Regions from separate parts of the Foliimonas ilicis genome, predicted to be linked through region 1. Evidence: predicted binding sites of a transcription regulator. Region 1 holds the regulator's gene; each other region holds the start of a gene.
The links. The regulator LexA, encoded in region 1, represses DNA repair genes until DNA is damaged. The targets are predictions, from matches to a motif close to TGTTCNNNNTGTGTTCNG.
Positions count from the first base shown of each region.

Region 2: a site for LexA is predicted at 1,999-2,016, ahead of parE (DNA topoisomerase IV subunit B). Genes of this name have one in related genera too.
Region 3: a site for LexA is predicted at 2,003-2,020, ahead of recA (recombinase RecA). Genes of this name have one in related genera too.

Region 1 is NZ_JBDUUH010000002.1:35,150-38,427, forward strand. Features, by position in the region: gene moaC (cyclic pyranopterin monophosphate synthase MoaC) at 1-366, shown strand, start outside; gene ABFT80_RS05565 (molybdopterin molybdotransferase MoeA) at 366-1,571, shown strand; gene lexA (transcriptional repressor LexA) at 1,676-2,395, shown strand; gene ABFT80_RS05575 (ComEC/Rec2 family competence protein) at 2,408-3,278, opposite strand, start outside.
Region 2 is NZ_JBDUUH010000007.1:126,279-129,556, reverse strand. Features, by position in the region: gene parE (DNA topoisomerase IV subunit B) at 1-1,929, opposite strand, end outside; gene ABFT80_RS16420 (YoaK family protein) at 2,051-2,695, opposite strand; gene gcvP (aminomethyl-transferring glycine dehydrogenase) at 2,703-3,278, opposite strand, start outside.
Region 3 is NZ_JBDUUH010000007.1:199,231-202,508, reverse strand. Features, by position in the region: gene ABFT80_RS16845 (pseudouridine-5'-phosphate glycosidase) at 1-838, opposite strand, end outside; gene ABFT80_RS16840 (carbohydrate kinase family protein) at 828-1,799, opposite strand; gene recA (recombinase RecA) at 2,079-3,179, shown strand.

The sequences.
Region 1 (3,278 bases):
GAAACGCTGCAGACCATTCTTGAAGGTAATGCGAAAAAGGGCGACGTGCTGGGTGTGGCGCGGATCGCCGGCATCATGGCTGCGAAAAAGACACATGAGCTTATTCCGCTCTGCCACCCGCTGCTGCTGACCAAAGTGTCCGTGGACATCGAACCCGATCATGCCCTGCCCGGCTTGCGCGTCACTGCACTTGCCCGCGTTACGGGAAAAACCGGCGTCGAGATGGAAGCGCTGACCGCAGCCTCTGTCGCGTGCCTCACCATCTACGACATGGCGAAGGCCATCGATCGAGGCATGGTGATTTCAGATTTGCGTCTGGTCCAAAAGTCAGGCGGCAAATCCGGCGACTATGGGGTTGCCCGCTAATGGCTCTGCTGCCTGTCGATGAAGCCCTGGAACGTTTGCTTGGCGACGCGAAAGCAATCGCCTCCGAAACAGTACCGCTTTCCGAATGCGCGGGACGCGTTTTGGCCGAGCCTGTGGTGGCGCTCAGAACGCAGCCGCCCTTCAATGCCAGCGCCATGGATGGCTATGCCGTTCGTCTGGCAGATGTCGGAAGCATTCCGGCACGCCTCACGGTGAAGGGAATCGCGCCAGCCGGCAAACAGTTCAAAGGCTATGTCGGGCAAGGCGAAGCCGTGCGCATATTCACCGGCGCGCCGGTTCCCGAAGGTGCCGATACGATCGTCATTCAGGAAAATGTCCGCGATCTGGGTTCCGACACCATAGAAATCACTGAGACGGTCGGCGCAGGACGCCACATTCGCCGTCGCGGCCTGGATTTCAACGAAGGCGACGTCCTTCTTGAAGCAGGCAGGCAACTCGACCCGGCTGCACTGTCGCTTGCAGCGGCCGGCAATCATCCGCGACTTGAAGTCGTGCGGCAGCCGCTCGTCGCCATTATCGCAACCGGCGACGAACTCATGCCGCCCGGCAGTGAAACCGCACCGGACCAGATCATCGCATCGAATGCCTATGGCGTCGGCGCGATTGCGCAGATCGCCGGTGCCCGCGTTATGGATCTCGGCATTGCGCGCGATACAAAGGGCGCAATCGGTGATCTCGTACAGGCAGCGCTCGATGCAAGGGCAGACGTCATCGTCACGCTCGGCGGCGCGTCGGTCGGCGACCACGATCTGGTTCACGATGTCCTGACTGATTACGGCATGAGGCTGGATTTCTGGCGTATCGCGATGCGCCCCGGCAAACCGTTGATGTTTGGCCGTGTCGGAGAGACGCGCTGTATAGGCCTGCCCGGAAACCCGGTCGCGAGCCTCATTTGTGCTCACCTCTTTCTCGTCCCCCTCCTGTCGCGCCTTGGCGGTCGTCCCTACGCCCCCGTAATAGAGGAAGCGCGGCTTGGGGAGGCGATGGCTGCCAACGATCATCGGCAGGATTATGTGCGCGCCAGCCTGATCGAAACCGGCGAAGGCTTAGTGGCAACACCCTTCCAAATTCAGGATTCGTCCATGCTCCGCACATTTTCGGATGCGGACGCACTCATAATTCGCGCGCCGAATGCCCCGGCCTCATCACGTGGCGACACCTGCCGTGTGACGCGGTTGAGATGAACAAAGCATCAACAGATTCATTAAAATTTAAAATATTGCGGAACACAACTGGAACAGATAGTGTTTGTTCTGGTTTTGTTTTTAATGATTCCGAGAGGCCGGGAATGCTGACGCGCAAACAACATGAGCTCCTGCTGTTCATTCATGAACGTCTCAAGGAATCGGGTATCCCGCCTTCCTTCGATGAAATGAAAGAGGCGCTTGATCTTGCGTCCAAGTCCGGCATCCACAGGCTGATTACTGCCCTGGAGGAACGCGGCTTCATCCGGCGCCTGCCGAACAGGGCGCGTGCGCTTGAAGTTTTGCGTCTGCCAGATTCAATTGCGCCGGGTCTGGCTCCATCGCCTCGAAAGTTTTCGCCCAGCGTCATCGAAGGCAGCCTTGGCCGCAAGCCGGAAACGAAGTCGCCCTTCAAAGCCGGCAATGACGACGACGCCAGCGCGGCAGTCTCCATTCCTGTCATGGGGCGTATCGCCGCCGGTGTCCCGATCGACGCGATACAGCACCGCACTCATTCCATTTCCGTGCCTCCGGAGATGATCATGGGCGGCGAGCATTATGCGCTTGAGGTCAAGGGCGACTCGATGATCGAAGCCGGTATTTTCGACGGCGACACGGTCATCATTCGCAATGCGAATACGGCTCAACCGGGTGAAATCGTCGTTGCTCTCGTCGATGAGGAAGAAGCGACGCTCAAGCGTTTTCGCAAAAAGGGCGCATCCATCGCGCTGGAAGCTGCCAATCCCGCCTATGAAACGCGTATTTTTGGGCCTGATCGTGTCAAGGTTCAGGGCAAGCTGGTCGGCCTGATCCGGCGCTACTGACGGCTCCGAGAGCTAGTCTATGACGCTGCCGGGTGACGATTTCGTACCCGGCGATAGATTTCTTCTCTTTGAATTGTCCGGGCGTTGATAGGGTGCCAATCCCCTCGCCTCACGGGAAAATGCGCGTTGCGTATGCCATGGGCGATAGGGTTTGCTGATAGCAAACTGCAATACCGCTCTTGGTCTGGGTGTTTCGCCCACAAGATCGTCGTAGGATTTACCCAGGAAAATCGCTGCGCTTCCATATTGTGCGAGCTCGCGCTTTCCAACGATTAGCGGCCCGTCGTCGCTACACGGATACTGTGCGGTCGCATCCTCAATCACGATTACAGCAGCCTTTTCGCAAAACGGTTGAGCCGCTTTGGAATCGGAAACATGCGCAATAAGCGCTCCAGACCGATGCGTAGACACGCAGGCTGAATTCGAACAGTCGAATGGTTTTCCTGCAAATTGCGCAAGGCCATTCGAACCTCGATCCGAAGCGGTGGAGTGGGGATCCTTCTTCAAGCTTTGATCTTCAGCCGTAGAATTCTTTTGCTTCGAAATCGGGGCCATCAGATTTTCAGCGTTCAATGCGCGTTTCCAATTGTCGATCGTAAACGCGTTTGGCTTTGCCCGATTGATGGCAAGGCGTTCGTTTTCCAGAACCACCCCGACGAGACGTCCATCTTCTGAAATGAGAATATCGGGAGTTTGTGCAGCAGGCAGAGTTAGGACCCCGGCCACGGCGAACGGTATCGCTAGAAGTCTGATCCGTGTGGTCATCATGGTCGCGAACACAAGCGCAATAGTAATCGCGAGCACTGAGAATATCGGGATCAGGCCGACAGCATCGATGGGTGAGCGTTCGGAAAACCAGACGGATATTTCAATCATCATGGTC
Region 2 (3,278 bases), on a different contig from region 1:
ACGCAGCAGCGTGCGCTTTTTCGGGTCCATCGTCGTTTCCTTAAGCTGATTGGCCATCATTTCGCCAAGGCCCTTGAACCGCCCGATTTCGACCTTGCCGCGCCCGGTGAACTCGGTCTTGATCAACTCGTCCTTGTGCGCATCATCGCGCGCGTAAAGCGTCTTGCCGCCCTGGCTGATGCGGTAGAGCGGCGGGACGGCCAGATAGAGATGTCCGGCGCTGACGAGTTGCGGCATTTCCTGATAGAAAAAGGTGATCAGCAGCGATGCGATATGTGCGCCGTCGACGTCGGCGTCGGTCATGATGATCACGCGGTCGTAGCGCAAATCCTCGTCGCGATATTTCGAGCGCGTGCCGCAGCCAAGCGCCTGAATGAGATCGGAAATCTGCTGGTTGGCCGTCAGCTTGTCGTGACCGGCGCTCGCGACATTGAGGATCTTGCCGCGCAATGGCAGCACCGCCTGCTTGGCGCGGTCGCGCGCCTGCTTGGCCGAGCCGCCAGCGGAGTCACCCTCGACGATGAAGAGTTCGGCACCGGCCGCGGCGTTCTGCGTACAATCGGCCAATTTGCCCGGCAGGCGCAGCTTGCGAACTGCCGTCTTGCGCGAGACTTCTTTTTCCTGCCTGCGGCGAACACGCTCATCTGCGCGTGCAATAACCCATTCCAGAAGTTTTGAGGCTTCCTGCGGATTGTCCGCCAGCCAATGATCGAACGGATCGCGGATCGCGGTTTCCACGATGCGCATGGCCTCGACTGTCGCCAGCCTGTCCTTGGTCTGGCCGACGAATTCCGGCTCACGAATGAAGACCGAAAGCATGCCCGCTGCCGAAATCATCACGTCTTCGCTGGTAACGATGGCCGCGCGCTTGTTGCCGGTCAGTTCGGCATAGGCTTTCAGGCCGCGCGTCAAAACGTTGCGGAAGCCTGCCTCATGCGTTCCGCCTTCACCGGTCGGGATGGTGTTGCAGTAGGAGTTGATAAAGCCGTCGCCACCAAACCAAGTGACGGCCCATTCTAGCGAGCCGTGGCCGCCTTGCTTGTCGCTCTTGCCTGCGAAGATTTCGCGCGTGACCTGAAAATCACCGCCGAGCGAGGCCGCGAGATAATCCTTCAGGCCGCCAGGGAAATGCAGTTCGGCCTTGGCCGGGGTCGGGTCCTTGTCTTTGATCAGCAAGGGATCACATGACCAGCGGATCTGAACGCCGCCGAACAGATAGGCTTTTGAGCGCGCCATGCGGTAAAGCCGCGCCGGTTCGAATTTCGCATCCTTGCCGAAAATCTGCTCGTCGGGGTGAAAGCGAACCGTGGTGCCGCGGCGATTATGCACGTCACCCAGATGTTCCAGCCCGCCCTGCGGGACGCCGCGCGAAAAGCGCTGGCGGTAAAGCTTGCGGCCGCGCGCCACTTCGACAACGAGATCGTCGGACAGTGCGTTGACCACAGAAACGCCGACGCCGTGCAGGCCGCCGGAAGTCTCATAGACTTTCGAATCGAATTTGCCGCCCGCATGCAGCGTGGTCATGATGACTTCGAGCGCCGACTTGTCCTTGAATTTGGGATGCTGATCGACCGGAATGCCACGGCCATTGTCGGTAACGCTCAAATATCCGTCAGCACTGAGTTCGACATCAATGAAGGTCGCATGGCCCGCGACGGCTTCGTCCATCGAGTTGTCGATGACTTCCGCGAACAGATGATGCAGCGCCTTTTCGTCGGTGCCGCCGATATACATGCCGGGGCGGCGGCGCACGGGTTCCAGACCTTCCAGAACCTCGATGTCTGCCGCGCTATAGCCGTCGCTGGCGTCCTTGATTGTTTCTTTGACCGCTGTCTTGCGCGCAGCCTGAACCAACGGATCTGCCGGGCGCGCGGTTGCTCGCGGTGCGGTGGTTTCCAGTTTGCCGAAAAGGTCGTTGCTGTCGTCCATGAATACCGTATGCCTGGTGGCTCGAATCACTTGCAGAATGTGCCATTTTTATAGCTGCCGGGCGACAATTGTTCCTGTTTTATTCAGGTCCGGCATGCGTCGTTCGAGGCGAACGGGGGCGTTATACCCGGTTTTCTTCCATATCCCACCGTCCCACGACCGCGAATATGGAAAGAGCGGCGGCTGGCAGCCACAACACCATCAGCCCGAATTGTGAATAAAGTGCTGCACCGCAGACGGCGCCTGTCACCAGTCCGCTCCACAAAAGCAGGTAAGGCGCCCATGCCCATTTGTCGCCGCCGGTCAGCGCTTGTGCTGCGCGCTGGGCGAATTTGACCAGCGCACCCGTCATATAGGTGACGCCGACCGAAACTTCGCCGTCACGCTGGAAAATCGTGTTCATGGCGCCCATCGCCATCGGGGTCAGCAGGATCGCGGGCGTCTGCAATCCGAGTTGGGCCAGAAGGGCGGAAAGCGCGAGCAGGGCGGCGATGCCGAAAAGCAAATTTCTGGTGCGGTTGCGCTTCATCTGCGCGCCCGCAATGCTGCCTGCCATAACGCCGATAACGAACAGCGCGATGATGAGCGCGGGCAGGGCCGCATCTCCAACGCGGTCGGCGATGCTCACGGCCATCCGCGTCGAGTTTCCCGTCATGAACGAGACGAAATAGCCGCCAAGGTGAATGAAGCCCAGCGCATCGACGAAGCCTGCCGTGAAGGCGAGGCCCGTCGCGGCAAGCTTCGTGTGGCGGGAAAGTTGCTTCATGCGGTGGTTATTCTGCCGCGCCCAGATACTCCGTTACCGGCGGGCACGAACAGACCAGATTGCGGTCGCCGCCGACATTATCGATGCGCGAGACGGGCGGCCAGTATTTCGAGGTCTGGTCGCCGTTTCCGGCAGGGAAAGTAGCTTCGCGGCGCGAATAGGGATGTTTCCACTCGTCGGCCAGCGCTTCTGCGGAGGTGTGGGGCGCGTTGACCAGCGGATTGTCGTCCTTCGGCCATTCACCCTTCGCAACGCGCTCGGCTTCCTCGGCGATCGAAATCATCGCTTCGCAGAAGCGGTCAATCTCGTGCTTTGGCTCGGATTCGGTCGGCTCGACCATCAACGTGCCAGCGACCGGCCAGGACATGGTAGGTGCATGGAAGCCATAATCGATAAGGCGCTTGGCGACATCCTCGACCGACACGCCAGCCTTTTCCTTCAAAACGCGCGTATCCAGAATGCACTCATGCGCGACGCGTCCGTTGCGGCCCTTGTAAAGAACCGGGAAATGCTTCGCGAGGCGGGTTGCGATGTAATTGGCGCTGAGGATTGCCGTTTCGGTTGCCTGCTTCAGGCCGTCCGC
Region 3 (3,278 bases), on a different contig from region 1:
TCGTCAATTCGAGGATTTTCGCCAGCAGGAACGGCGTCACAGCCTTGCCTGAAATTTTCTGCTCGTCGGCGGCTTTTTGCGCCTTCGCGATATGTTCGGCCATGATTTCGGGCACGATTTCGGATGCTTCCGGCACCGGATTGGTAATCAGCATGCCGCCCTTTATGCCGAGCGCTGCACGGGTCGCATAAAAATTCGCGATCGCTTCTGCCGTATCGAGACGCAGGGGCGCAGCAAATGGCGAGCTGCGCGACCAGAAGGCGGGCACCACATCCGAACCGTAAGCAACGACCGGCACGCCGCGCGTTTCCAGAACTTCCAGCGTCTTTTCGATGTCTAGGATAGCTTTTGCGCCGGCTGAAACAACGATGACGGGCGTCTGCGACAATTCATCGAGATCGGCCGAGATGTCGAAGGTCTTTTCCGCGCCCTTGTGAACGCCGCCAATGCCGCCGGTCGCGAATACGCGTATGCCTGCGAGATGCGCTGCAATCATTGTTGCGGCGACAGTCGTGCCGCCGGTGCGCTTTTGCGAAACGGCGAACGCCAGATCTGCGCGCGAAAGCTTCATCGCGCCTTGCTCCTGCGCCAGCGCCTCGCGCTCTGCTTCGGAAAGGCCGATCTTGATACGGCCGCCCACGACCGCAATCGTTGCCGGGACCGCGCCTTCCTCGGCAATGATACGCTCTACATTGCCCGCCATCGTCGCATTGTCTGGGAACGGCATGCCATGCGTGATGATCGTGCTTTCCAGCGCAACAACTGGCTTTCCAGCCGCGAGCGCTTCGGCGACCGGCGCATGGATATCGATGAAGGGGCGGGCGGTTTCAGGCGTCATTGGTCTCTCCGAATTGCGCTTCCTCTTGCAGGCTCGCAGCCTCCGGTACAAGAGCCAGAACTGCTTCAAATGCCTGGCGTGACATTTTGGGTGCGGCAGAGCGATCTTCGAGCGCCAGCAGGCTTGCCGCCACGCCTTCGCGAAGTGCTGCGCGAAACGGCAGGCCGCGCATCAGGGCAGCACTTGTAGCGCCGGCCAGCGCGTCTCCGGCGCCTGTTACATCTTCAACAATGCGCGGCGCGGGCGGCGTAAGCGAAAACACGCCATCCGCATCAAACGCGATCATCGCGTCGGCGCCGGATGTGACGACGCCGCGTTTCAAGCCGCTTTCACGCAAGGCTTCCACAAGTTCGGCTGCGTCTGTCCCACTATAATGCGTCAGAGCTGCCGCCTCGCGCCCGTTCATGAAGAGGCAGGAAAGCCTGTCCAGAGCACCTGAAAAACGCACGATCTTGGCGGGCGATACGCCAATCGCGAAAACCGGCTTTTCTCCGGCAAGCGCTGTCAGCGCCTCCACCGCTTTGGCGGGAAGATTGGCATCGCACAGGATGGCGTCCGCCGCATCGACCGCCTCACGCAGCTTTGCGCGCCGCATCTGCTTGGGAAAAGCGAGGTCGTAGAGGCTCATATCGGCAAGTGCGGCGATCACATCGCCATTCTCGTCGAGCAGCGCCGTGTAAGAAGGTGTCGCCCGATCCAGAAAAACCACCGAGTGATCGGTGATTCCGGCTGCTTCGGCTGCCTTGGACACGGATTCTCCCGCAGAATCGCCGCCGCGAACCGAGATCAATGTGCCCCGCACTTCGCGCTGCACCGCGCAGCGCAGCGCATTGAAACCACCACCGCCGACATCTTCCATCATGGTGCCGGGGTTAGAAGCACCTGGAATATAGGCGCCCGAAACCTGTCCGCGCCGGTCGATATGCGCGCCGCCAACGGTCAGAAGAAGGGGAAGTGTCATGGCAAAATTCCGTGAACGAACACGCCGGACCTTACGTAGACTGACCCGGCCGGGCAACATGATTGAGCGAATCGGCTTTGTGGCGGAATTTGTGAGTATCCGCTTCGAAGCAGGTTTCGGGATTTATCGAGCGGTGCGAAGACAAAAATAGAACAAAATCGAATAATTGTTTATTTTCAATATCTTGAGTGCTATTGCAAAAATAGAACAAAATGGGTACAAAAGAAAAAGGTTTCCGGAGCTTACCGGACTTCATTGACGAGCAAGGGGTGATGTATCATGGCTCAGAATTCATTGCGGCTTGTAGAGGAAAAATCGGTGGACAAATCTAAGGCTCTGGATGCCGCGCTCTCGCAGATCGAGCGTGCTTTCGGCAAGGGCTCGATCATGCGGCTCGGCGCCAACGAAAAGATCGTCGAGATCGAAACGGTCCCGACCGGTTCGCTCGGGCTCGACATTGCTCTCGGCGTCGGTGGTTTGCCGCGTGGCCGTATCGTTGAAATTTACGGGCCTGAAAGCTCGGGCAAGACGACCCTTGCGCTGCACACGGTGGCAGAAGCGCAGAAAAAGGGCGGCATTTGCGCCTTCGTCGATGCGGAACATGCGCTGGACCCGGTTTATGGGCGCAAGCTCGGCGTCGATCTCGAAAACCTCCTGATCTCTCAGCCCGACACCGGCGAGCAGGCTCTGGAAATCTGCGACACGCTGGTTCGTTCCGGTGCGATTGATGTGCTGGTGGTCGATTCGGTTGCCGCACTCACACCGCGTGCTGAAATCGAAGGCGAGATGGGCGATTCGCTGCCGGGTCTTCAGGCTCGTCTGATGAGCCAGGCGCTGCGCAAGCTTACCGCTTCGATCTCTCGTTCGAATACGATGGTCATCTTCATCAACCAGATCCGCATGAAGATCGGCGTTATGTTCGGTTCGCCGGAAACGACTACCGGCGGGAACGCGCTGAAGTTCTATGCGTCGGTTCGTCTCGATATTCGCCGCATCGGTTCGGTCAAGGATCGCGACGAGGTCGTCGGCAACCAGACCCGCGTCAAGGTCGTGAAGAACAAGCTTGCGCCGCCCTTCAAGGTCGTCGAATTCGACATCATGTATGGCGAAGGCGTTTCCAAGACGGGCGAACTGGTCGACCTTGGCGTCAAAGCTGGTGTGGTCGAGAAGTCGGGCGCATGGTTCTCGTATAATTCGCAGCGTCTCGGGCAGGGCCGTGAAAATGCGAAGACCTTCCTCAAGGAAAATCCCGACACGGCGCGCGAGATCGAACTGGCGCTTCGTCAGAACGCCGGGCTTATAGCCGAGAAGTTCCTTGAAGAGGACCGCTCCGTAGATGAAGGCCCGAGTGAAGGTTTCGACGACGCGGCAAATCAGTAAATTTCACTGGTTTCCCTTTTCAAAGCCGCCGGTTTCGTCCGGCGGCTTTTTTCATGGCGCGGGCACTGAATTTCGATTCAGCGTTGTTGCGTGCTGTTT